One region of the Ureibacillus sp. FSL E2-3493 genome, then DNA from elsewhere that is predicted to be linked to it. Evidence: riboswitches for the same ligand, from Rfam matches in the RefSeq annotation. Region 1 holds a riboswitch; each other region holds the start of a gene.
What was found. A riboswitch is a leader RNA that binds a small molecule or an ion and turns the genes downstream of it on or off. The one in region 1 is predicted to bind S-adenosylmethionine.
Positions count from the first base shown of each region.

Region 1 (6,082 bases):
GGAATCTGCAGTGATTCGTACAGCAAAAGCAATTGAACGTGATGGTGTTGAAAAATCGAAACAAAAACTTCTTTATACTGAAATTTTCTGCCAAGAAGCCTTTGCAGAAATTGAAAAAGAGGCAAAAGAAACAATCCTTGCTTCTGCCGAAGGAGATAACGGTAAAATGATGCTTTCCGCTCTACGTAAATTAACTCGTAGCAACCCTTACAATTTAATTTTGAAAAAGCGTGAAGCATCTAAAAAACTAATCGAAGCTGAAAAATATATTGTATAAGACGAAATAAACAAGGTATCCTCTTTGGATACCTTTTTCTATTTATTTGTTAGGAATGGTATTTTGCATTTAGGCTGTTTTTATTAAATGAAAGACAGCGAAGTCTCCTAGCGAGATCCAAAATAATAATCTACTGATTGAAGTTTCACTTTATCTTTTTCAGTACAATCAATCTCTGGTATACTTTATTTAAATTTTATAACTTATGAAGGAGTAGTGAAATGACACTAAAATTGATTCAATATCCACGCTGCACAACTTGCAAAAAAGCTCAAAAATGGCTAGATGAAAACGGTATTTCCTACGAGCTAATTCATATTGTAGAACAAACCCCTACAAAAGAAGAGTTAAAGTCGTATTGGAAAGCAAGTAACCTTCCGTTAAAGAAATTTTTTAATACATCTGGCATGAAGTATAAAGAGTTAGGGTTAAAGGACAAATTAAGTTCAATGTCTGAAGATGAACAACTAGAATTACTTGCTTCTGACGGGATGTTAATTAAACGCCCAATCGTAACTGACGGTGAAAAAGTAACGTTAGGTTTTAAAGAAGCTGAGTTTGCAGAATCTTGGAAATAATCATCTGAACTAGCTTGTATTTGCTATAGAAATATGTCAAACTAAACTTGAATGAATTACATATTTGGAGGGGTTTTTAGTGAGCACACCGAAAGATTTACGTTATTCAAAAGAACACGAATGGATTAAAGTAGAAGATGGAAAAGTACGTGTAGGAATTACCCACTTTGCCCAATCGGAACTAGGCGATATTGTTTTCGTAGAACTTCCACAAGTAGGCGACGAAATTCAATTAAACGAGCCATTTGGTAGTGTAGAATCTGTTAAAACTGTTTCAGAACTATATGCACCTATTTCAGGGAAAGTTGTTGAAATTAACTCTGAGCTTGAAGATAGTCCAGAATATGTTAATGAATCACCATACGAAAAAGCGTGGATGATTGTTGTTGAACCAACAGATCTTTCGCAAGTTGATGCTTTATTAACTCCTGAGCAATATAATGAATTAATTGATGCAGAATAAGAATATGATATAGTAAAAACGCCAGAAAACCACTGGCGTTTTTTTTACAATAAAATATAATAAGTAACCATCTTCTTTTTCTAATTTTTTATGCATATTTGCAGACATTTTTTAGCTGTATAACTACAAAGCGTGGGGTGAAGCAAATGACTGTTGAAAAGTGTATAATTGTTGAAGGCCGATCGGATAAGTTGAACATTGCACCAATTTTTGCTGAGGATGTTAAAATTATTTGTACAAATGGGACGATTAGTGAAGATGCTTTACTGGATCTTTTAGAGCCCTTTGAAGAATGTAAGCTCTACACTTTATTTGATGCGGATAATTCGGGAGAAAAGTTGAGAAAGTTGACGAAAAGAATTTATTCGGAAGCAATCCACCTTTTCATTCCTAGAACGTATATAGAAGTTGCCAATGCTCCTAAAAAAGTGTTGGCCCATTTATTAAATGAGGCAAAGTTTTCAGTGCATAAACAATATTTATCTTCATCCACAGAAGTATAATTACTTATGGGATAACCGGTTCTTTTAGAAAAAATGCAGCTTATTGATATAAAATTGAGTAGGATGATGAAAGATGGAAGAATGGACGATTGAAACTTGGGAGCAGCAAAAGGAGCAAAATTCGTTAACGGCTTTTTATTTGTATACCCCTATGTGCGGAACGTGTGCAGTCGCCTCCAAAATGTTGGACGTAATAGAAACACTATTGCCTGAACTACCTTTAGGTAAAGCTAACATTAATTTTCTAGAACAACTAGCATTTGATTATCAAATAGAAAGTGTTCCTTGTTTGTTGATTAGTAGGGATAATCAGGTTGAAAAAGTGTATGCCTTTCAATCTGTACCCTATTTATACGAAAAGTTAAAAAAGTAGTTGACTACTTAAAATGAACGTGATAAAGTTACATCCATAATCTTAAAATTAAATATCGTAACTCTTATAAAGAGCGGTGGAGGGAAGTGCCCTATGAAACCCGGCAACCATCACATTATGTGAAAAGGTGCCAAGTCACGCGAAGTGGATACTTTGAAAGATAAGAGAACGGTTATCGTAAATAGAAGTTTTATTGCGTGCCCTTTCTACTTGTCTTTGTAGAAAGGGTTTTTATTTTGGGATTAAAAAGAAAAGGATAAAAAAGTTGTGTATTTTACATACATTTCTTCCTCAACATAAATTATTGAGGCGTAATATAAAGGAGTACATATATGATTGAGCTAAAGGATATATCGAAAATATATAAAACAAAAAATGGTGAAATAGCAGCTGTAAAAAATGTTAATTTAACCATTCAAAAAGGTGAAATATTCGGCATCATTGGATACAGCGGCGCAGGAAAAAGTACAATGATTCGTTTGTTAAATGGATTAGAAAAACCAACTGCTGGATCGGTTGTTGTAAACGGTCAGCCGATTTCTTCTATTTCAGGTAGTAAACTTCGTCAAGCAAGACAAAAAATTAGTATGATTTTCCAACATTTTAATTTACTATGGTCCCGCACAGTTGCGGAAAATATCGCTTTCCCATTGGAAATTGCCGGTGTTCCAGCGGCGGAACGTACAAAACGGGTTAAAGAGTTGATCGATTTAGTAGGATTATCTGGTCGAGACAAAGCATATCCTTCCCAATTATCAGGGGGGCAAAAGCAGCGGGTAGGAATTGCAAGGGCGTTAGCTAATAATCCAGAAGTGTTACTTTGCGATGAAGCAACGAGCGCGTTGGATCCAGAGACGACAGATTCCATTTTAGAATTGTTATTAGATATTAATAAGCGTCTAGGTCTTACAATTGTTTTGATTACCCATGAAATGCACGTCATTCGTAAAATTTGTCACCGTGTGGCCGTGATGGAAGCGGGACAAGTTGTGGAACAAGGCGATGTTCTTCAAGTGTTCCAACAACCTCAAGCAGATATTACGAAAAACTTTGTTATGCAAGTGTCTGGGACAAAGGATTCAAAAAATTCCATTGAACAAATTTTAGCTAATTATCCAACGGGTAAAATTGTGAAACTAACGTTTATAGGAAATAAGACGGAACAGCCAATCATTTCCCAATTAATTAAACAGTTCGATGTAGAAGTGAATATTGTTCACGGTAACATTTCACAAACGGCAAGTGGACCATATGGAACATTAATTGTTCAAATTGTTGGTGAAGATAGCAACGTTCAAAAAGCATTAGATTTACTCAATTCAATAGAAATTCAAACGGAGGTGATTGAACATGCTTAGTGAATTATTTCCGAATGTTCGATGGGAAGATATGTGGCAAGCTACATATGACACCCTTTATATGACAATCATCTCAACGGCAGCAACCTTTGTTATTGGTTTAATAGTTGGTATTGTATTGTTTTTAACGAGTCCACATCAAATTTGGGCAAATAAAATTGCAAACTTTATTACCGGATCATTAGTAAATATTTTCCGTTCGATTCCATTTATCGTATTGATTATTTTATTAATTCCATTTACGAAGTTTTTACTAGGAACAATTCGCGGGGTAGAAGCAGCTTTGCCGGCATTGATCATTGGGGCAGCACCTTTCTATGCGCGGATGGTATTAATCGCATTACGTGAGATTGATAAAGGAGTTATAGAAGCAGCCCGTTCAATGGGAGCGAAAACTTCTACAATTATTTGGAAAGTATTAATTCCAGAATCGATGCCAGCTTTACTTTCAGGTATTACAGTAACGGCAGTAACGCTAGTAGGATACACTGCGATGGCAGGAATTATCGGTGCTGGAGGGTTAGGAAACTTAGCCTTCATCGATGGTTTCCAACGTAGTCGTGATGATGTAACACTAATGGCAACCATTATTATTTTAATTATTGTGTTTATTATTCAATTTATTGGGGACTTTATAACAACAAAGACCGATAAACGATAAAGATCACTCCAGTGCTTACGGTAAGACCGTTCACATATATAAGATATTAAGAAAAGGGGAACAAGAAAATGAAGAAATTTTTATCATTTTTATTGATATCAGTAGTCGTACTTGCTTTAGCAGCTTGTGGTAGCGCTGAAGATGAAAAGACAACTGGTGAAGGTGGAAAAGAAGAATCAAAAACAATTACAATCGGTGCTTCAAACGGTTTACATGACATCATTTTAGAACAAGCAAAACCAATTCTAGCTGAAGAAGGTATTGAATTAGATATTAAACCTTACCAAGATTATGTAATGCCGAACCAAGATTTAGAGTCTGGTGATCTTGATGCAAATTACTTCCAACACATTCCTTATTTAGAAACTGAAATTAAAGATAAAGGTTATGATTTTGTAAACGCTGGTGGCATTCATATCGAACCAATCGGTATTTATTCTCAAAAATATAAATCATTAGATGAGCTACCGGAAGGTGCAACGATTATTATTTCTAATTCTGTTGGTGACCAAGGTCGTATTTTAACTCTTTTAGAAGCAAAAGGTTTAATTAAACTAGATGAAAATGTCGACAAAGCAGTAGCAACTGTTGATGATATCGTTGAAAATCCTAAAAATTTTAAGATTGATAATAGCTCTGCTCCAGAAATGTTAGTTACGTATTATGAAGAAGGCGAAGGCGATGCGGTTGTAATTAACTCGAACTTCGCAATCGATGCGGGTATTAACCCAATTAAAGATTCTATCGCAATTGAAGATTCTGAATCTCCATATGTAAATGTGATTGCTGTACGTTCTGAAGACAAAGATAATGAAGCGATTAAACGTTTAGTTGAAGTACTTCATTCTGACGAAATCCAACAATTCATTCTTGATGAGTGGGGCGGCGCAGTCGTACCTGTAAATGAATAATTATTACAAAACCTTCGGATTGATCCGAAGGTTTTTTTACATTATATAAAACGATTTAATCTTGAGAAAAATGTGTTAATAAATTTTAAAAATACTTGTTCCGACGGTCCGAGTTCTCGATTAGTCGGATAGATGACACCGACAGTTCTTGTTAAAATAGGGCTTTCCACTTCCATCTTAACGGTTAAACGTGGTGTCGAGTCGTACAAAGAGCTTTCGGGTAGGAGTGATACACCGATATCGGCAGCAACTAATCCTTTTAATGCATCCATATCTTCCCCTTTAGAAGTAACGTTTGGGATAAAGCCTGCCGATTTACAAGCATCAATGGCGACTTTGTGTAAAATATACCCTTCCGGAAATAATACAAAATTATCATGGCGTAGGTCGGATAAATGAATTTTGTTTCGTTTAGCTAACGGGTGGCTAGCAGGAAGTAAAGCATGGATTTTCTCACTAAATAAGATCGTTGTATTGATGCTTTCGTCTGCCTGTGGTACAGGGCCTAAAAAAGCCAAATTAAGCTCTCGATTTTTTACGGCATCAATTAAATAGCGATATGATCCTTGGCGTAAATGGAACATAACATTTGGATATTCTTTTTTAAAAGCAGAAATAACGGTTGGTAATACATAGCTTGCAAGACTAGTAGGGAAGCCAATTTTAATGGTTCCTTTTGCGGGGTCTAAATATTCTTCCACTTGTTTGACTGCAAAATCAATTGCCTTCAGTGCGGTAACTGTATGGTCTAAAAAGATTTTACCAATTGGTGTCAGCTTCACATTTCGACCTACTCGCTCAAAAAGTGCTGTACCTAGCTCGTCTTCTAAGTTTGCAATTTGTCTGCTGACTGCTGATTGGGCGACATGTAAATGTTCGGCTGCTTCAGAAATATGTTCCCTTTCTGCCACTTCTACAAAGTATCGCAATTGGCGTAATTCCAACGTTTTCACCCCAT
Region 1 covers NZ_JBBOPK010000001.1:2,616,325-2,622,406, reverse strand. The annotation lists gene MHH69_RS13550 (acyl-CoA dehydrogenase family protein) at 1-277, shown strand, start outside; gene MHH69_RS13545 (arsenate reductase family protein) at 499-855, shown strand; gene gcvH (glycine cleavage system protein GcvH) at 935-1,318, shown strand; gene MHH69_RS13535 (toprim domain-containing protein) at 1,465-1,821, shown strand; gene MHH69_RS13530 (thioredoxin family protein) at 1,895-2,194, shown strand; SAM riboswitch class I at 2,256-2,361, shown strand; gene MHH69_RS13525 (methionine ABC transporter ATP-binding protein) at 2,527-3,552, shown strand; gene MHH69_RS13520 (methionine ABC transporter permease) at 3,545-4,213, shown strand; gene MHH69_RS13515 (MetQ/NlpA family ABC transporter substrate-binding protein) at 4,282-5,124, shown strand; gene MHH69_RS13510 (LysR family transcriptional regulator) at 5,166-6,068, opposite strand.

Region 2 (6,082 bases), 940 kb from region 1:
GATCTTTAACGGTTTGTTCACATCGTAAACTTTAGACGGTTGAATTGGTTTTGTTAACGTGAATGGGATCGTGAAAGAAGTTTCCTTTGTATCATCAAATTTCAAATAAATTTCAAAATCCGGCTTGGAATAATCGATTTTCGATGTTGCAATAACTTCAAGTTTTCCTTGAATGGTTTTAGTAGGTTCTGTATAAGGCCAGCCAGAAGTCGAGGAACTATTGATTACTTCCCCATTTTGACTTAATTGAAATTCTTTTGTCTCTAAATTTGAAATATTAAAAGGTGCTTCCAATTCGTAAAAAATAACAATACCTGTTTCATCAGCAATTGTACCGAGAATCGTGAGTGTAATGTTGTTTTTCGTTTGTACAATATTTAGTTCTTCAAAGTATTCGTTATCCACAATATCTTTTAAACCTTTATCTTTTGTTAGCATTTCAACAAGGGGTGCAAAGCCAGGAATTTTAGCAACAGCATTTGCAAAAGCTGGTGAGACACGTATGGAACTAACAAATATAATGACTACAACGGCTATTAAAGCAACTTGTTTGAAGAAGAGACGATTTCGTTTTTGTCTTTTTTTATATTTTGCATATCCGTTATGTCGCATAGAAGCTAATTTTTCTGTAGGTACTACAATATTCGTTAACTCTTCCTTTAACTTGTCGAAATCCTTTTCGTTCATGACTGTCCCCCCTCACTAAATAAAAATCGTAGTTTTTTTAATGCAGTATGTAGCCTCGATTTTACAGTTCCTTCAGAAATGTGCATTTCCTTTGCAATCTCTTTATTTTTTAAATCACAATAATATTTTAAATAAATGAGTTGTTGCTGTTTTGGAGTTAGTTTTGAAATAGCTTCAGAAAGTTCAAGATGATTATCATCATTTTGGAAAGTCCCTTCCGCTACATCGTTTCTTAATTCATAGCGCCTTTTTTTCTTTTGAATATCTGAACATACATTTAATAACACTCGAATGAGCCATGTGTTTAGAAATTCTGCTTGCTTTACTGTATGTATTTTACGAAAACAGCAAAATGTAAATTCTTGGATGGCTTCAAGGGAGTCATGTTCATTTTTTAAATAACTAAAAGCGATTCGGTAATGGGTGCTTTCTTCTTGTTTTAAAATTTGAAGTAAGGCCGTTTCATCTCCAGCGATTGCTTTTTTCGCCAATTCGATTTGTTCCATTCATTTCCCCCCTATACTTATTAGACATTTTGAAACGAGAAATCGTTCACTAAAATGATTGAAAATTTTTCAATTGTTGAATTTTAAGTCAAAATAAAAAAACGGATGTAAACCTTTTATCGGTTTCATAACATCCGTTTTCATTATCTTATTAAATGTGAAATTCAATCATATCATCAACAAAATGCCAATCATATGGAGTTTCTTGGTAAACGTAATAGTTTAACCAGTTATAGAAAAGTAAATGGGAATGGGCACGCCAAGTATTTTTTGGTGTTTTATTTGGATCGTTATTTGGGAAGTAATTGACCGGTAATTCTACCGGTTCACCTTTCTCCACATCTCGCTTATATTCATCTGCTAAAGTAGTAGCATCATATTCTAAGTGGCCAGTAATCATGATGTGTTTTGTATCCTTAGATTGGATAATAAATGGACCTGCTTCCTCCGAAAAGCTTAATAACCGAAGTTCAGGACAGTTGCGTACATCCTCGATGGATACGGAAGTGTGTCGGGAATGGGGCGCTACATATTCGTCACTAAACCCTCGCACTAAATCTACTGTTAAATCGGTAATGACATGGGAATAAATTCCTGAACATTTTTTAGGAAGTTCGAATTTTCCGATACCAAAATGGTGATAAAGTGCTGCTTGGGCTCCCCAACAAATATACATACAAGACGTTACATTGATTTTTGCCCAATCCATTATTTCTGTTATTTCATTCCAATAGTGTACATCTTCAAATTCCATTCGTTCGACGGGTGCTCCCGTAATAATCATCCCGTCAAAACGACGATGTTTAATCTCGTTGAATGTTTTGTAGAAAGTATCTAAATGAGATTTTGAAACATTTTTAGATAAGTATGTAGCGGTATTGAGAAAAGTAACATTTGTTTGTAAAGGTGTATTTCCGAGTAAACGTAATAGTTGTAACTCCGTTTTCTCTTTTTCTGGCATCAAGTTACAAACTAAAATGTTCAAAGGTCGAATTTGTTGTGTTTGTGCGCGGTCTTCTTCCATAACGAAAATTTTCTCTTTGCGCAATATTTCTCCAGCAGGCAAACTCTTTGGTATATTAATAGGCATTTTTTGTTCCCCCATTTCTTAACTTTCATTTCATCTTAAAAAGAGAAGATAAATAAAAACCCCCTCATTCCAGCGTGAGAATGAGAGGGTACAATTTTATATACGCGCACTCTTATCTCCCAAGACAAATTGTCTTGCTGGAATTAGCACCTTTCTAACCCGTTGTTAGAGGTTGCTGAAGCTTCATTGGGCCATGTCCCTCTGCTTCTCTTGATAAGATTGATGAAATTAAAATAATACTATCACGTAAAGCTAATATTTGCAATATTCATTAATTATTTTTCTGTAAATAATTTTCCCGCCAAGTTGATTGTTCTTTTTGGAATATTACCTGTTCGAGCTTTTCATCCCAATTATCAATTAATGTATTCCAAACGCGTACGGTGAAATGATCCTGTTCTTCGTCGTATAAAATAAACTCAATACAGGGAATATCATTAATTTGGATATCTTCGATAGAATCAATCGATGGGGTTACGGACAAATTTTCCCCATTATCGTCTAAATCGGGTTGTTCAAATGCTTGAATTTCCTTTATCACCTGTTCGTTTTGTATCGATAATTCCTCTTCTTGTTTATGATATCGATACAGTTGCTCTGGAAAATCTTCATATTCTAGTACTTCTTCAATATCTCCATTTAAAAATAAATGGTGGGATGGGCTATAAAGCAATTCTATCGTTTTTATATCCTGTTCTTCTTCAAAAACACCGCTTTGTAATTGTTTTTGTCCCTTTTCCGTTTGTTGATAATGGGAATCCACCTTCGTAATTAATCCAGTTTTTTGCATTTTAGATAACAAATCTTGTATGAAGAGTTGTTCTACAAGAAGAATTTCACTTAGCTGTTCTGCATTTTCAAAGGCGTTGTTCGCAACGGATTGAAGAATCATTTTCATTAAAATATCCATTTTTGTACGGGATATCGGTTTATATGTAATATTTACACTGTGAACAGGTACACTCCAAGTATCCGTCTTCAAAATGGAGATATTCGATTTCTTTAAAAGTTGAGTAGATAATGATTGTTGTAATGAAAGTAATTCCATAAATCCACCTTACTACGTTGTAATTAGTAATTCGTTATGATTTCGGTAACCATTTTGTGATTGGACAATTTGATGCAAGTTTCGGTACATGCTTCTCGTTTCTTCCTTTTTAGGACGATTCGTAAACATCTCTATACTACCGATTAATACGAGTAACTCACGAGCTCGGGAAAGGGCTACGTTCAGTCGCCGGTAGTCCTTCGCAAATCCAATATCGCCGTGTTTATGATCGTTGTTACGAACCATGCTTACTAAAATGACGTCCATTTCCATACCTTGGAATTTATCGACTGAACCTGTACGAATATGTAAATGAGGAATGTTCAACTCATGTTCAATGAGTCGGTTAATCCGCTTTACTTGTTCAGCATAAAAACTAATTACCCCTACAGATTTTAATTCATCTTGGGCTATTAATTCTTCCGATTTAGCTTTTGCAGTCGCTTCATTTAGTTCAAGCAACATAGTACGAACAACTTCTAATTCAGCTTCATTATATAGACTTGAACCTTCCTTCATCCGTTCTTCAAAATACGGATGTCTATTCGGAATATCAATCCATAGTAAATGATCCGTTCGTTTTATAGATGGACCTTCCAATTTATGATCCCGTAATACATCTGAATCAGATAGCCCGCATTTCAATGAATCATTGCCATTTTTATAAAATGGAGCGATTGTTTGCATAATATTTTCATGCATCCGGTATTGAATGGCTAACATTTTTTTATTCGTTGCAGGCAAGTTTTTATATAGACGTTCGAATAAAGACTCCTCTAGTAATTTTTCTAATTCTCGTTTTTCCTCAAAGGTGTCGCTTTCTTTTAAAACCGTTTCTAATGTCTCTTCAAATGTATCATCCCCAATTAGTGGTGGTAACTGGTGATGATCGCCTACTAGAATCACCTTTTTCCCTTTTAACATCGGTAACAATAATTCTGGCGGAGTTGCTTTTGATACTTCATCGATAATCACAACATCGAAAATCGGATAATTGTCCATAAACTCTTTGTTGGCAGAAGCAACACATGTTGTACCAATGACATTTGCATGTTTAACATAAAGTTTTCGTATTTCATCTAAGTCATGTTCCGTAGCTTGCTCTAATAATGTTTTCCATTGAAGCTGCATTTTTTGAGCAATCGGAAGCATCTCAATTTTCTTATGGACTTTATCAATTTCTACCGTAATTGACTCCATTTTGGATTTTGTTTTTTCCAGTTCAAGTTCCGGATGTTGTTTTGTCAATTGTTCAAGTTGTTCATATTTCTTTTCAAGCTGTAATCCCTTCGAGTTTAGTTCTTTTAACTGGGAAATAAATTGTTTTAATAATGTTTGGCCACTTGTCATTTCCTTTTGAACACTTTCTAATTCCTGTTGTTTTTTTGATAACTGTTCTTCAAGAATGGATGTTTTTTCTTTGTTTTCCAATAATATTTGCATTTCATTTTCCAATGCTTCACAAATCGTATGAATTTCCTCGATAGAAGGGATAATGTCATCCTCTTGAATGATAGACTCGAAAGTGTTTAGTTGTTCTTTATACTTCTCTTGAGATTGTAATAAGTTTTGTTCTTTTGCTTTTAAAAGGTTTAAAGAAGATTGATCTGCTCCTTCCCTTTGCTTAAGCTGATCACATACTTCTTCTTTTATTTTACTAAAAACTAGAAGGGACTCATCTACAAGTGCTCTATAACGAAGAACTAACTGATTTAAATATTGCTTTCTTAAATAGAGGCCTTGGATTGATCGGGCTCCATTTTCTCTCGTTATTTTCTTTTGGGCAAAAGCATAGCTCAATTTCGTTAAAAACTCCTCGATTTCTTGTAAGGAGTAATGATGATTATTTGGTAAAGGATTCATCTGTCCTTCAATACCGAGGGATGTTTTACTATATTCAATTGCCTTATCTAAACGGATTGTAATTTCCTTTAAAGATTTAAAAGGTAAAAGTTGTTCATGAATTTTATCCAGGTCATGAAACAGTTGATTTAATACATATCCACGGTGAATGTTTTGATCTTCAATGAAAGATTCAATTTCATGTATTTTTTTCATCGATTCAACGGATTCGATAATGGAATTAATCGTATCGGAACTGCTTTCAATACCTTCCAATTCCTTCTGAACATTTGCAAGCTGCAACTCTATTTCCATGAGTTGTTGGGTTACTTGAATATATTCTAGAAGTTGCTTACTTTTTTTCAATTTTTCTTGCGCTTCAAACAGTTGTTCATCAATCGATTCGTTTGTTCCAATGGTAACTAATGAATGATTTAGTTCATTGATCTTTTCTGAAATGCGTTCATTGGAAGCGCTAAGCTTTTCCAATGCTTGTTCAGTCTTTTCTCGTTCTTTTTTCAGAGGGATAATTTGTTTCTTCAGCTGACCGATTTCTTCTGTTACAATTTTAAGCTCTTTTTCAGCAGCTTCCTTTTTTGCGATATCCTCTTGTAATTGACTCTCTTTTTGCTTTAAAGATTCAATTTCCTTCTCGTATTGGGTAATATCATTCTTCAATTGCTTTTCTTTTAGTTGGTGATCTTCAATTTCCTTCGTAATAGCTTCGTAAGTTTGCTTTTTCCAATAATCAGCAACATTTTCTTCTATAAATTTTTTACCGTCTTCTTCAATACTTTCAGTACGGCCATAGCGTAAAATACGGATATCCTTATTGTTTAATAATCGACTAAGGGCATTATCAACAGCTAGATTCGACTGAGATGCAATTAACGTTTTTAAACCAGCCTT
Region 2 covers NZ_JBBOPK010000001.1:1,675,524-1,681,605, forward strand. The annotation lists gene MHH69_RS08490 (DUF4179 domain-containing protein) at 1-687, opposite strand, end outside; gene MHH69_RS08495 (sigma-70 family RNA polymerase sigma factor) at 684-1,193, opposite strand; gene metA (homoserine O-acetyltransferase MetA) at 1,345-2,283, opposite strand; SAM riboswitch class I at 2,393-2,503, opposite strand; gene MHH69_RS08505 (hypothetical protein) at 2,555-3,331, opposite strand; gene MHH69_RS08510 (DEAD/DEAH box helicase) at 3,344-6,082, opposite strand, start outside.
Region 2: it holds a riboswitch for S-adenosylmethionine, as region 1 does, so the genes downstream of both, metA (homoserine O-acetyltransferase MetA) here and MHH69_RS13525 (methionine ABC transporter ATP-binding protein) in region 1, are expected to answer to the same signal.

Region 3 (6,082 bases), 550 kb from region 1:
CTTGTTGATAAATCTGCTAATGAACGAATATGATCTGTCATAAACTCCGGACCTGTCGCACAGTTTAAACCGATTGAAAGAGGTTTAATATGTTCAATGGAAATATAAAAGGCTTCAATTGTTTGACCAGCTAATGTTGTACCCATTGGCTCAATCGTAGCTGATATCATAATCGGGAGTTCTTTCTCCGTTTCTCGAAATGCCTGATTGATTCCTAAAGAAGCAGCTTTTACATTTAACATATCTTGACTTGTTTCAAGTAAAAGTAAATGGCACCCAGCTTCAATTAATGCTTTCGCTTGCACATAAAAGTTTTCCGAAAGCTCATCAAAAGTAATGCCGCCTGTTACCGAAAGGGTTTTCGTAGTCGGCCCAATCGCACCCGCAACAAAACGTGGCCATTCGGGAGTAGAATATGCTTCAACTGCTTCTAGCGCTAATTCAACTGCTCGTTTATTAATTTCTTCTGCCTTTTCACCAAGTCCGTATTCGTTTAAAACAAGCGGCGTTCCCCCAAATGTATTTGTACAAATAATATCTGCACCTGCTTTTAAATAACCTAGGTGAATATTTTTTACGACGTCAGGCCTTGTTAGAACTAAATTTTCATTACAACCTTCTAAAACTTCTCCACCAAAGTCTTCAGCTGATAAGTTTTCTCGTTGTAACATCGTTCCCATTGCACCATCGATAATTAATATTCGTTTTTGCAATTGTTCCTCAATCAGATGGTTAAGCATTTACTTTTACTCCTTTGTTTTGCTCATCAAGTTGTTTGATATATTGCATTAATTGAATTGTTAAATCGTAGCGTAAAAATGGCGTGATTAAATAAATTCCATTAAAACGACTAACCGCTGTATCAAGTAATTCCCTAGCAATTGCTACCCCTTCTTTAGCTTCTAGAACTTTATCACCTTCACAAGCTTCCATTCTTTCTAACACTTCATCTGATAATTTAATTCCTGGCACTTCATGGTGTAAAAATTCTGCGCTTCTAAAACTTGTTAATGGCATAATTCCAATATAAATAGGAGTATCCAAATGTTTCGTTGCTTCGTAAATTTCCTCAATTTTTTCCTTTGAATAGACAGGTTGAGAAATAAAATAATCTGCTCCGTGTTCAATTTTTTTCTCAAGCCTACTAACTGCTCTATCCAATACCCGGACATTTGGGTTAAAGGCGGCTGCGACGGAAAAATTCGCTTTTTTACGCAACACTTTACCAGAGAAGGAGATACCTTCATTTAATTGTTTTATTAGAGAGATTAACTCCATGGATGAAACATCATAGACGCTAGTAGCACCAGGGAAATCCCCAACCTTTGTTGGATCCCCTGTCACCGCTAAAACATCGTGTAGGCCAACAGCATTTAGTCCCATTAAGTGGGATTGTAATCCAATTAAGTTACGGTCACGACAAGTAATGTGTGGCATAACTCGGATATTATGTTGCAATTTTAATATAGAGCCCATTGCGATATTACTAACACGAGGAGATGCTAAAGAATTATCGGCCATCATAATGATATCCGCCCCTTCGTTATAGAGCGCCTTGGCCCCTTCCACAAAAGTATTGATTTCCAAATGTCTCGGTGTATCAAGTTCAACAATGATCGACCGTTCACGCTTTACCTTTTCATGTAACGGTTCTGCATTTCTTGGTTCCGCCTCTTGAATGACGATTTCTTGAATCGGCTTTGCTTCTTTTGTAATGATCGGGTTTAAGTTTACTAGCAACTTTTTCGCCGCTTCAATATGTTTTGGTGTCGTACCACAACAACCGCCAATTAAACGGACACCTTGGTTGCGTAGTTGCACTGCTGCTCGAGCAAAATAATCCGCTTCCGATTCGTATATTACTTTCCCTTCTTCGATAGCTAGCAATGAAGCATTGGGATAGGCGGATAAAAGTGCCCTCTCTGGAAGTTCTACACCTTCAAAGGCTTGAATCGTGTGATGAGGGCCTAATCGACAATTCACCCCGACGATATCAGCTCCTATCTTTTCTAATTGTTGTAAGGCTACATTTAATTTCAAACCATTTTGTAAAACGCCAGGATCATGCATTGAAACTTGCGCAATAATTGGCATATTGGTAATGGAACGAAGCATTTTGATTGTTTCCGAAAGTTCCTTGAAGTCATAATATGTCTCTAGTAATAAACCATCAATTTGACCATCAATTAATACAGTCGCTTGTTCACGAATTGCCGTTAAAATTTCTTCAAGGGTTGTATCGCTTTTTCTTACACCGCGAATCCCTCCGATTGAACCGATGACAAATTGTCCGCCATTGGCTGCCTTTTTTGCTAGGGCAATGGCAGCCTCATTGATTTCTACCACTTTCGATTCTAGTCCGTACCGTGCTAGTTTAATGGCATTGGCACCATATGTATTTGTTTGAATAACATCCGCACCTGCTGCAATATATTCACCATGAATTTTTTCAATCACATCCGGTCTAATAATATTCATTTCTTCATGACAATTATCAAGACCATAGGAATATAAAAGTGTCCCCATCGCTCCATCAGCTGTTAACACCTTTGACTTCAATGCATCAAGAAGCCTCATCTTCGCCATCCCCTTCTCATTTTTCTAAAATTTCAGTTTATTTACGTAAAATAAAAAGCCTTCTTTATGAAAAGAAGGCTAATAATCCAATGATTTTCCTCCTTATCTTCCGGCTTTTCGCCTGCTGGATTTAGCACCTTACTTGAAAGTTGGTTGCTGAAGCTTCATTGGGCCAGTCCCTCTGCTTCTCTTGATAAGAAATTATTTAAAAATTTTTAATATTAGATTGTATAATATCTTGAAAAAAGGTTTTCGTCAATACGTTTTTAACCATTCAATGATTATAAAACTTCTAACACTTTTTGTGCTGTATTTTTACCATTTTCAATACACGCACCAATTCCTACACCAAAATAGGAGCATCCCGCAATAAAGAGATTTGGATACTTTCGATTTAATTCATTTACAACAACTTGCAAAGCTTCATTATGGGCAATATCATATTTCGGCATTTGATTAATCCACTTTTTAATATTCACCACAACTGGTTGCTCTTCAATATTTAAGCTTAGTCTGACATCTTCTAATGCAACTTTTGTTAGCTCTTCTTCTGACATAGAAGCTAACTCTTCATATCTCGGATTATTATTTTTATAGAAAAGTCGAACAAGCAAATTACCGTTTTTCGATGTATGCTTCCATTTACGGCTCGTCCAAGTAGAAGCATTACAAACTAAATCACTATTATGGGATACGATAAATCCAGTGCCATCTGCAGGGAGAACTGAATCTGGAATATCAAATCCTAAATACATTGTAATAGCTGAACCATTTGTAAACTTCTCTAGTTGTCCATCAAGTTCTTGATCATTTAACACATTTTTTACAACTGTATTCGGTACGGCTAATACAACGACATCCGCTTGAATTATCTCACCATTTGAAAATGCCACTTCATATCCGTTATCGTTTTTCAATACACTTGTCGTTTCAGTATTTTTATAAAATTCCACTTGTGGAAGCATTTCCTCTAACCGATTGATGAGAGCGGACAATCCATTTTTAAAGGAAATAAATTTTTTATTCGCCGCTTTTTCAAATTGTTCTTTATGGGCTTCAAACCCTTTCATAATACTGCCGTACTCATTTTTATAATCCACTAAGTAGGGCAATGTGGAAGCAAGGGATAATTGATATAAATCTCCCGAGTAGACTCCAGCAAGTACAGGAGCAATTTGCTTCTCGACAATTTCTTTCCCTAAAAAGTATTCTAAAAACTCCCCAATGGAGCTTTCTTTCGTGAAACTTGTATTTGGGATATCGCTATCTTCCAAAACCCGTTTTTTTCCTTCTTCAGAAATTAACGTACTTGCCTGTAACGATTCGATACTCATCGGAATTCCAAAGGTAGATCCTGCCGGTATAGCATGTAATTCATTATTTGTATGAATATAAGATATTCCCGTTTCGTTATATACTAGCTCTGATTCAAAGTCTAAATCGGAAATGAGTTCAAGCACACTAGGATGCCGCGCAACAATGGAATCTGCCCCTGTTTCCATAATGAATCCTTTTTCCTCAACACTATGCATTTTGCCACCTAAATAGGGGTTTTTCTCAGCTAGAATGTAACGTACTCGCTCTTCTTCTTTCCCTTGGCGGATTAAATAGTGCATCGTACATAACCCTGTTATTCCTCCTCCAACTACAACAACTGTTTTCATCATGCCAACTCCCTAACCGTTCAAAATATTTATATTAGTAACTTTATCTTTACATACGTTTTAGTTCCTCTACAAATTTAGCACAACAAAGGTAGACGAACAAATTGTCTGCAATAAAAAAAGAGATTTCTTTCAATATGAACTGCCTTAACCCATTCGATGAATAGCTAGCTGATAAAGACCGGTCAAAAAAGAAATCTCTTTCCATTATTCTATTTACTCCGAAATATCCATTTGATGCATTGCCGCTTTACGCCATTTACTCGCTTCTTTTTTATCCTTCGGAACATCTAAACCTAATTCATAAATACTTGCGATATTTAATTTCGCTTGGTAATCTCCAAGCAGCGCTGCTCTTTTATAATAATAAAGTGCCTTTTTACCATTCCTCGGTACTCCCATTCCATTTTCATATAAAAAGCCGAGATTATAAATCGAATCGATATGGTGGGATTTGGCAGCTTGTTCAAACCAGTGTAAAGCTTGCAGCACATCCTTTTCTTGTCCAAGTAATCCGTCTAAAAATATTGTCCCTACGCGATATTGAGCTTCCTCATAACCGCCATCAGCAGATTTTAAGTAAAATTGAAAGGCACTTTCCTCATCTATCTTTACACCAATCCCTTGCTCATACATAATGCCAAGCGTATACATTGCTTCCACTACATGATTTGATGCTGCAAATTTAAACCAGTGTAAAGCTTCTTTTTCGTTCACGGAAACCCCTTCACCGTTTAAATACATATCAGCCAAATTATTCGCAGCATGAGCGTGTCCTTCTTCAGCTGCTTTTTTATAATATTCGAATGCCTTCTGAACATTTTCTTCCACCCCTAATCCTTCAAAATAACAATTTCCCAGCTCATACATCGCTTGTAAGTCCCCTAAATTGGCTGCTTCATTTAACCAATGGATTGAACTACTAAATTGTTCTATATGACGATAGATATTAGAAATCTCCAACATTGCATGAACATTCCCACCTAAAGCAAGGTCGTATAAATTTAATGCATCTTCTATTTCATCTGTGTGAAATAAATCGGGATAATTTTTCAATAATTTCTCAAACGTTGCACGATTATGAACCACTATGATCTACACCTTTAAATAGATTTAATATAGGATACCCATTACTTTTCTTTAAAATATTCGACTAAGTAATTTTTAAATTGATTTGCGGCAGGAGACAAATACCGATTAGCTGCCCATGAAACACCAATTTTCCTTTCACATATCGGCTCACTAACACGGATTTTGCAAACATTATAGTCATTTAATCCTTTCACATTCGGAATTAACGAAACACCTAAACCAGCACCAACGAACCCGGCAACGGTATGCATCTCCTCAGCTGCAAAGGTAATGTTTGTTGTAATCCCTGCTTCTTTAAACAACTTATCAACAATTAGACGTAAAGCATTTCCCCGTTTAATCGAAATAAAGGGTTCATCTTTAATTTCTTCAAGTTTAATGGACTCTCGATTTGCAAAGCGATGATTTTTCGGAACAATTACAAATAGCTCCTCACTCCATAGCTCAATCCAGTCAATTTCGATCGTCTTGGATCTAATTCGTTGGGATAAACATAAATCAATTTGACCTTCCTCCAACCACTTTAACAAATTATAGGAGGCAGCTTGTGTTAAGGTAAATTTCATATTTGGATATCTTTCTGGAACATGGGCCATTAATTCTGGTACAACTTCCATTCCAAGGGTATGAATAAATCCAAAGGCTACTTCACCAAACCCGGGCATCACTAACCCACCGATTTCTTCCTTTGCTTTTTCAAACTCCTCTAAAATGATATCTACACTATTTAAAAACAGCTTGCCGTAACG
Region 3 covers NZ_JBBOPK010000001.1:3,167,541-3,173,622, forward strand. The annotation lists gene metH (methionine synthase) at 1-740, opposite strand, end outside; gene MHH69_RS16270 (bifunctional homocysteine S-methyltransferase/methylenetetrahydrofolate reductase) at 733-2,577, opposite strand; SAM riboswitch class I at 2,677-2,777, opposite strand; gene hemG (protoporphyrinogen oxidase) at 2,859-4,241, opposite strand; gene MHH69_RS16280 (tetratricopeptide repeat protein) at 4,458-5,330, opposite strand; gene MHH69_RS16285 (LysR family transcriptional regulator) at 5,372-6,082, opposite strand, start outside.
Region 3: it holds a riboswitch for S-adenosylmethionine, as region 1 does, so the genes downstream of both, MHH69_RS16270 (bifunctional homocysteine S-methyltransferase/methylenetetrahydrofolate reductase) here and MHH69_RS13525 (methionine ABC transporter ATP-binding protein) in region 1, are expected to answer to the same signal.

Region 4 (6,082 bases), 2.4 Mb from region 1:
CAATTCGAAAAATTTAACATAAGAAAATTTTATCGTATATTGAAAAGGAACTCAAGAAAATTCTCCCCAAGATGGACATTTGTTTTTTTAAGAAGGTCAAACAATAAAAAATCCCCATTATGCAAACGGAATTTTTTCATAAGTATTATTCCAATTATAGGGAATTTCTAAGGATAAATAAATAGGTATCTCTTTCATTAGAGATACCTATTTATTATTATAACATAATTTTATTCTTCGACAATTTGGAACTCTTTCAACATATGATAAAATCTTGCCCCGTGTCCTTCAGAAGCTTCAAGAAAGTATTTTAAATCAAATACAAAACTGCCTTCCCGTCCGTTTGATATAATATATAGTTTATTCACTTTACTATCCCATTCATTACCATCGATAGCAGAAACTAAAAGTCCATTGACCGGCTCTGTGACTGATTCAATTTCTTTAACGGTTTCAAAGGAGCTTTTAAGTTGATCTGCATATTCATTTGCCAGTTGCTCAGGCGTTTTGTCTACAATTTGAGAAATCGTCATAGATACTTCTGGATATTTATCTTCTAAAGGTACTTTCGGAACAATTTTATCCACCCCCCCCTCTTGAACAAGTTGATACCTTTCTTCATCTATATAAATAATATAATCTACCCGTTCTTGAAGAATGACTTCACTTTGTTCTTGATCCCCTTCGATTTCCGTTATTACTTCTTTTTCAGGCACAAAATATTGTTTTATTTGTTCAACAAATGCCTGACCCGTATTCGTTGTGAACATACCAAAGACGAGGACAACTATCGCTGCCGCAACAACTAAACCAAACAAGCGTCGTGTTGATTTTTTTCGCTGTTTCACTTTTTTCTCCTCTTTCTTCTTTGTTGTAGGTATCAATTTGTTTTCTTGTAAATTTATTTGGGACTCGATATAGTTCCATATCTCTTCCCTTTCATTAACTACGTCATCTGTATGGCCTTTTAATGTTTTATATATATCCCGTTCCATTTTTTTATCATCCATTTTTATCCCCCTCCTTATCCGAGCTTAGGAAGCGTTTAAGTTTTTGTTTTCCTTTTAATAATCGAGATTTAATCGTGTTTATATTTTCGTCCATAATTTCAGCAATTTCTTGTTCTTTAAATCCATTTAAATATTTCAATATGATCGGTATCCGGTTATGGTAATCCAACTTCTGAATAGCATCATATAAGTTTTCATATTCAACATAACGACTCATTTCTTCCTTTAGATGACCCTCTTGCTCTAACATGCCGATGCGATCACCAATGCTAATGACATTAGAATTTCGTTTTAAAATTCGATTGCACTCATTCAAAAGAATTTTATAAAACCATGGTTTAAAAGGTTTAGATGGGTCATATAAATGAATATTTTGATAGACACGTATGAACGTTTCTTGTACAGCATCTTTCGCATAGAAATGATTGTTATTCATTACAATTGTGGCCGCCCGGATTGCATAATCAAAATAAAGATCATATAAATTCCGAAAGGCACTGGCGTCACCATTTTGAAATTGGTGAACAATTTCCGCTTCCTTCATTATTCACACCCTTTCTCTTCATTACTGAATGCATTCACTATATATACCCTTGAAACCTTCGAATAGTTTTCGATTATGAAAAGGATTTCTCTTTTATTAATAAAAGATTTGTTTCCCCATGAAAAAAACCTGCAACTTATCGTTACAGGCTTTCCATTTATTAATATTTAAATTGTTGTATAACTTTTTGTAAGTCTTCCTCCATGACGGACAATTCATCTGCAGATGCAGAAATTTCTTGCATGGACGCCAATTGTTCTTCTGTTGATGCAGAGATATTTTGGACACCGGCTAAATTTTCATTCGTTAAGTTTTGAACAATTGTTGTAGAAGCTGCTACAAGTTTTGATTGATTTGACATATGGTGTGTAGCTGTCGTAACTTCTTCCGTACCCGTTGCCATTGTTTTTATCGCTTCGTTTATTTCCTTTTGAATATGGCTAATAATATCCGCGATTTGATTCGTTGCATTTGCTGATTGTTCGGCTAATTTCCTTACTTCATCCGCTACAACTGCAAATCCTTTTCCTGCTTCGCCTGCTCTGGCAGCCTTAAATAAAAAAGCCAGCACAAATGTGCTGACTTCTTTATTGTTAAATGGGAAGATTAAGATACTTTTTTCAAAATGCTTTTAGGAAACTTATTCATAATGATATTCATAAGCAACTTTTCTTCAGCTGTAAAGGCTGGTAAACCGATTGTACGGTATACAAGTTGAAATTGACCATATTCTAAATACCACTCTTTTGCCGGCAACTCTATATGTTGCTGACCGTATTCTTTATACGTCTCATAAACCTCTTTTATTATATATGGATTTTCAATGAAATTCGCCTTTTCCTCCGAAAATGCACTATGCCCATAATGCTCATTCCACAATGACTCTACTTCAGCTAATAAATATTGCAATGCATCGGCATTAACAAACTGTTTTCTTTCATTTAATTCGTATATAAAAAAAGCTGCAACATTTTGAGCACTATAAATATTTCCCATTTAACAACACTCCTTGAATGAAAATTTACTAACCTCGTATAAGAAAACTAAAGTGGCAACGTGTATCGGTTCTTATTAAACCAAGTATAATAAGCAATCTTTATAATGTCAATAAAACAAATAAAATTACTAGGTTTTAAAAAATCAACAGCCCCATGAATGGCATAAATAGCGAAAACGACTTTCACCAATGAATGCTAATTGTCGTTTTCATCATCAACTTTTATAATGCAGCGTTTGTTTCCGTTACCCCTTCAACCGCTTTTGATAATGCTTGATCCAAATCTGCAATAATATCTTCAACAGCTTCTAGGCCGACTGATAGGCGAATGAGCTCTTCTGAAACGCCGGCAACCTTTAACTCTTCAGGTGATAATTGTTGATGAGTAGTTGATGCTGGATGGATAATTAATGATTTTGCATCCCCTACATTTGCCACGTGGGAAAATAATTGAACGTTATCGATTACTTTACTTCCCACTTCTCGTCCACCTTTAATGCCAAATGTAAGCATTGATCCGTAGCCGTTTTTCAAATATTTTTTCGCTAATGAATGCGATGGGAAATTTTCTTTCCTTGGATAGTTTACGTATTCCACGAATGGGTGGCTTTCAAGATATTCCGCAACTTTTAATGCATTTTCACCATGCTTTGTATAACGCAAATGAAGCGTTTCTAACCCTTGTAGGAAGTTAAATGCACTATCAGCACTTAATGTTGGACCAAAGTCACGTAATAATTGAACACGAAGCTTTGTGGCAAATGCAGCCGTAGCCGTGTCAATTCCATAACGTAAACCATGGTAAGACTCATCTGGCTCTGTGAATCCTGGGAATCGACCTTGTGTCCAATCGAATTTACCAGCATCAACAACAACGCCTCCGATTGTCGTTCCATGACCGCCAATCCATTTCGTTGCTGAATGGACAACAACATCCGCGCCAAACTCAATCGGGTTACATCCGTATGGGGATGGGAATGTATTATCGATGATTAACGGAAGACCATGCGCATGAGCAATTTCCGCTATTCTCTCAATATCTAAAATGTTTAAACTAGGGTTCCCAACTGTTTCTGCATAAATTGCCTTTGTCTTATCTGTAATAGCAGCCTCAAAGTTTACTGGGTCCCTTTCATCTACAAAGGTTGTTGTAATTCCATAACGCGGTAAAGTATTTGCGAATAAATTATACGTGCCGCCGTATAATGAACCAGCTGATACGATTTCATCTCCTGCACCAGCTATGTTTAAAATAGAAAAGGCAATGGCAGCAGCACCAGATGATAATGCAACAGCTGCAGTTCCCCCTTCTAGTAAAGCAACTCGTTGCTCAAAAACGTCTACAGTTGGATTCATGATGCGAGAATAAATGTTTCCTGGTTGTTCTAGTGCGAACAATTGGCGTGCATGCTCCGTATTTTCAAAAGCATAGGCCGTTGTTCGGTAAATTGGTACTGCAATTGCTCCTGTTACAGGGTCTGGTTTTTGACCGCCATGAAGCAATTGGGTTTCCGGACGTTGTTGTGACATGTTTCTTCCTCCTAATATAGTATCGATGGGCGATCTTAGTATGAGGAGGACCTTTTGGAAAAACAAAAAGCCCTCTTCTAAAGAAGAGGGCTGCAAGCTGCAATTTTTCCTCCCCTTATCTTTCAGATCTAATCAAAATCTGTAGGAATTAGCACCTTTGCGTATTCACGCTGGTTGCTGGGCATCATAGGGCCTAGTCCCTCCGCCTCTCTGGATAAAGGTATTTGATTCATGTTCCATCGTTGAATTCACTATAAATCATAGTGATTTACTTGTCAATAATCTTTTTTAATTTTTCGAAACTTCTTATAGAATCATAGAGTATACTATAAATACATCTTTATGGAAAGGAGCCTTTTGTTTTTGTTATATCCTATCATTCTCGTCCTTATATTCGGTTATTTCATTGGTTGTTTACATGGATCCAATGTGGCTAAACTTTTATCGGGCGTTAACTTAAAAGAAGTTGGCCATGGTAATGCAGGTGCATCAAACGCAACGTTATCCCTTGGATGGAAGTATGGGGTTCTTGTTGCTTTAATAGATATCGGAAAAGGTGTATTGGCAGTTGTTTTACTTCGAGTCATTTTAACGAATTTTACCAATTTTTCGAGTGGCCAAATTTCAATTTTACTTTATTTAATCGGAGCTGCCGTTATACTCGGGCACAACTTCCCGGTTCATATGAAATTTCGAGGCGGAAAAGGAACAGCATCTCTAATTGGCATTTTCATTGCACTCGATTGGAAATTCGGTTTAATGGCTGTTCTTGCCCTTGTTGTTACTTCCCTACTAACGAATTACCTAATTATTGGCGTATTTGTTTTGTATATCTTTTTTGGCGTAACTGCGCTACTAATCGAGCCAACGATTTGGCCATTTTTAATCGCCCTTACTCTATTCTTAATTGCTCTGTATCTCCATGTGGAAAATGTAAAGCGATTACGTATCGGGTCGGAACCAAAAATTACATCCGCCTTTAAGAAAAACTAAACAGATTCCCATTAGTAGTGAAGGTTCCCCTTTTGTAAATCATGTTAAAATATACTAATATAGCCCTAAAGAGTATTTTCTCTTTAGGGCTATATGTTATAAGAGGAAATACATATTTAAAAGGGGAGGAAAAGGAAATGTCAGCAAAGGATTTATTACGTAGTCATTCATCTGTTCGAAAATATACAGGTGAACAAATACCGAAAGAAACGGTAATCGACTTAATTCAAACTGCACAAATGGCTGCGAGCTCACATTTTGTACAAGCATATAGCGTCATTTGGGTGACAGATGAAGAAAAGAAACAAAAGCTTGGTGAGCTGTCTAATAATGAGTTCCAATTTAAAACAGCAGGCGCTGCATTTTTATTCTGCGTCGATTTTAAACGTCTACAAGTTGCTGGACAAAAACATGGAGTCGACATTGTGGCAGATAGTGCGGAAAATGTAATAGTCGGTGTGGCGGATGTTGGCATTTTTGCCCAAAATTTCGTTATTGCTGCTGAAGATGCTGGTTATGGCATTTGTTATATTGGTGGCGCTCGAAACAATCCAAAAGAAATTAGTGAACTATTAAATTTACCGGACTATGTTTTCCCATTGTTTGCTATGACGATCGGAACTCCGACAAAACGTAACGAAACAAAACCACGTCTTCCAGTTGAAGCGATTTTACATGAAAATGATTATAACGCGGAAAAATACGATACGTTACTAGATGAATACGATGCAACGATGGAAAACTATTATGCAAGCCGTAGTTCGAATCAAAAAATGTCTAATTGGACAAAACAAATGGCTGATTTCTTAGTTGAACAAAGAAGACCGTTCATTAAAGAATTTTTAGCTTCAAAAGGTTTCAATTGGAAATAAATAAACCTTTTTATTAACCAAATTAAAAACCTGACAGATCTAAAGAAATTTGTGGACTTACCCCTGTCAAGTAGACAACTTTAAAAAGACTAAGCAGCCATCTGGTGTCGATATTCTATCGGTGCCAGGTGGTTGA
Region 4 covers NZ_JBBOPK010000001.1:187,077-193,158, reverse strand. The annotation lists gene MHH69_RS01005 (hypothetical protein) at 231-1,010, opposite strand; gene MHH69_RS01000 (RNA polymerase sigma factor) at 1,003-1,554, opposite strand; gene MHH69_RS00995 (methyl-accepting chemotaxis protein) at 1,715-2,125, opposite strand; gene MHH69_RS00990 (hypothetical protein) at 2,161-2,550, opposite strand; gene MHH69_RS00985 (O-acetylhomoserine aminocarboxypropyltransferase/cysteine synthase family protein) at 2,774-4,081, opposite strand; SAM riboswitch class I at 4,194-4,302, opposite strand; gene MHH69_RS00980 (glycerol-3-phosphate acyltransferase) at 4,445-5,074, shown strand; gene nfsA (oxygen-insensitive NADPH nitroreductase) at 5,212-5,946, shown strand; gene MHH69_RS19280 (IS3 family transposase) at 6,036-6,082, opposite strand, start outside.
Region 4: it holds a riboswitch for S-adenosylmethionine, as region 1 does, so the genes downstream of both, MHH69_RS00985 (O-acetylhomoserine aminocarboxypropyltransferase/cysteine synthase family protein) here and MHH69_RS13525 (methionine ABC transporter ATP-binding protein) in region 1, are expected to answer to the same signal.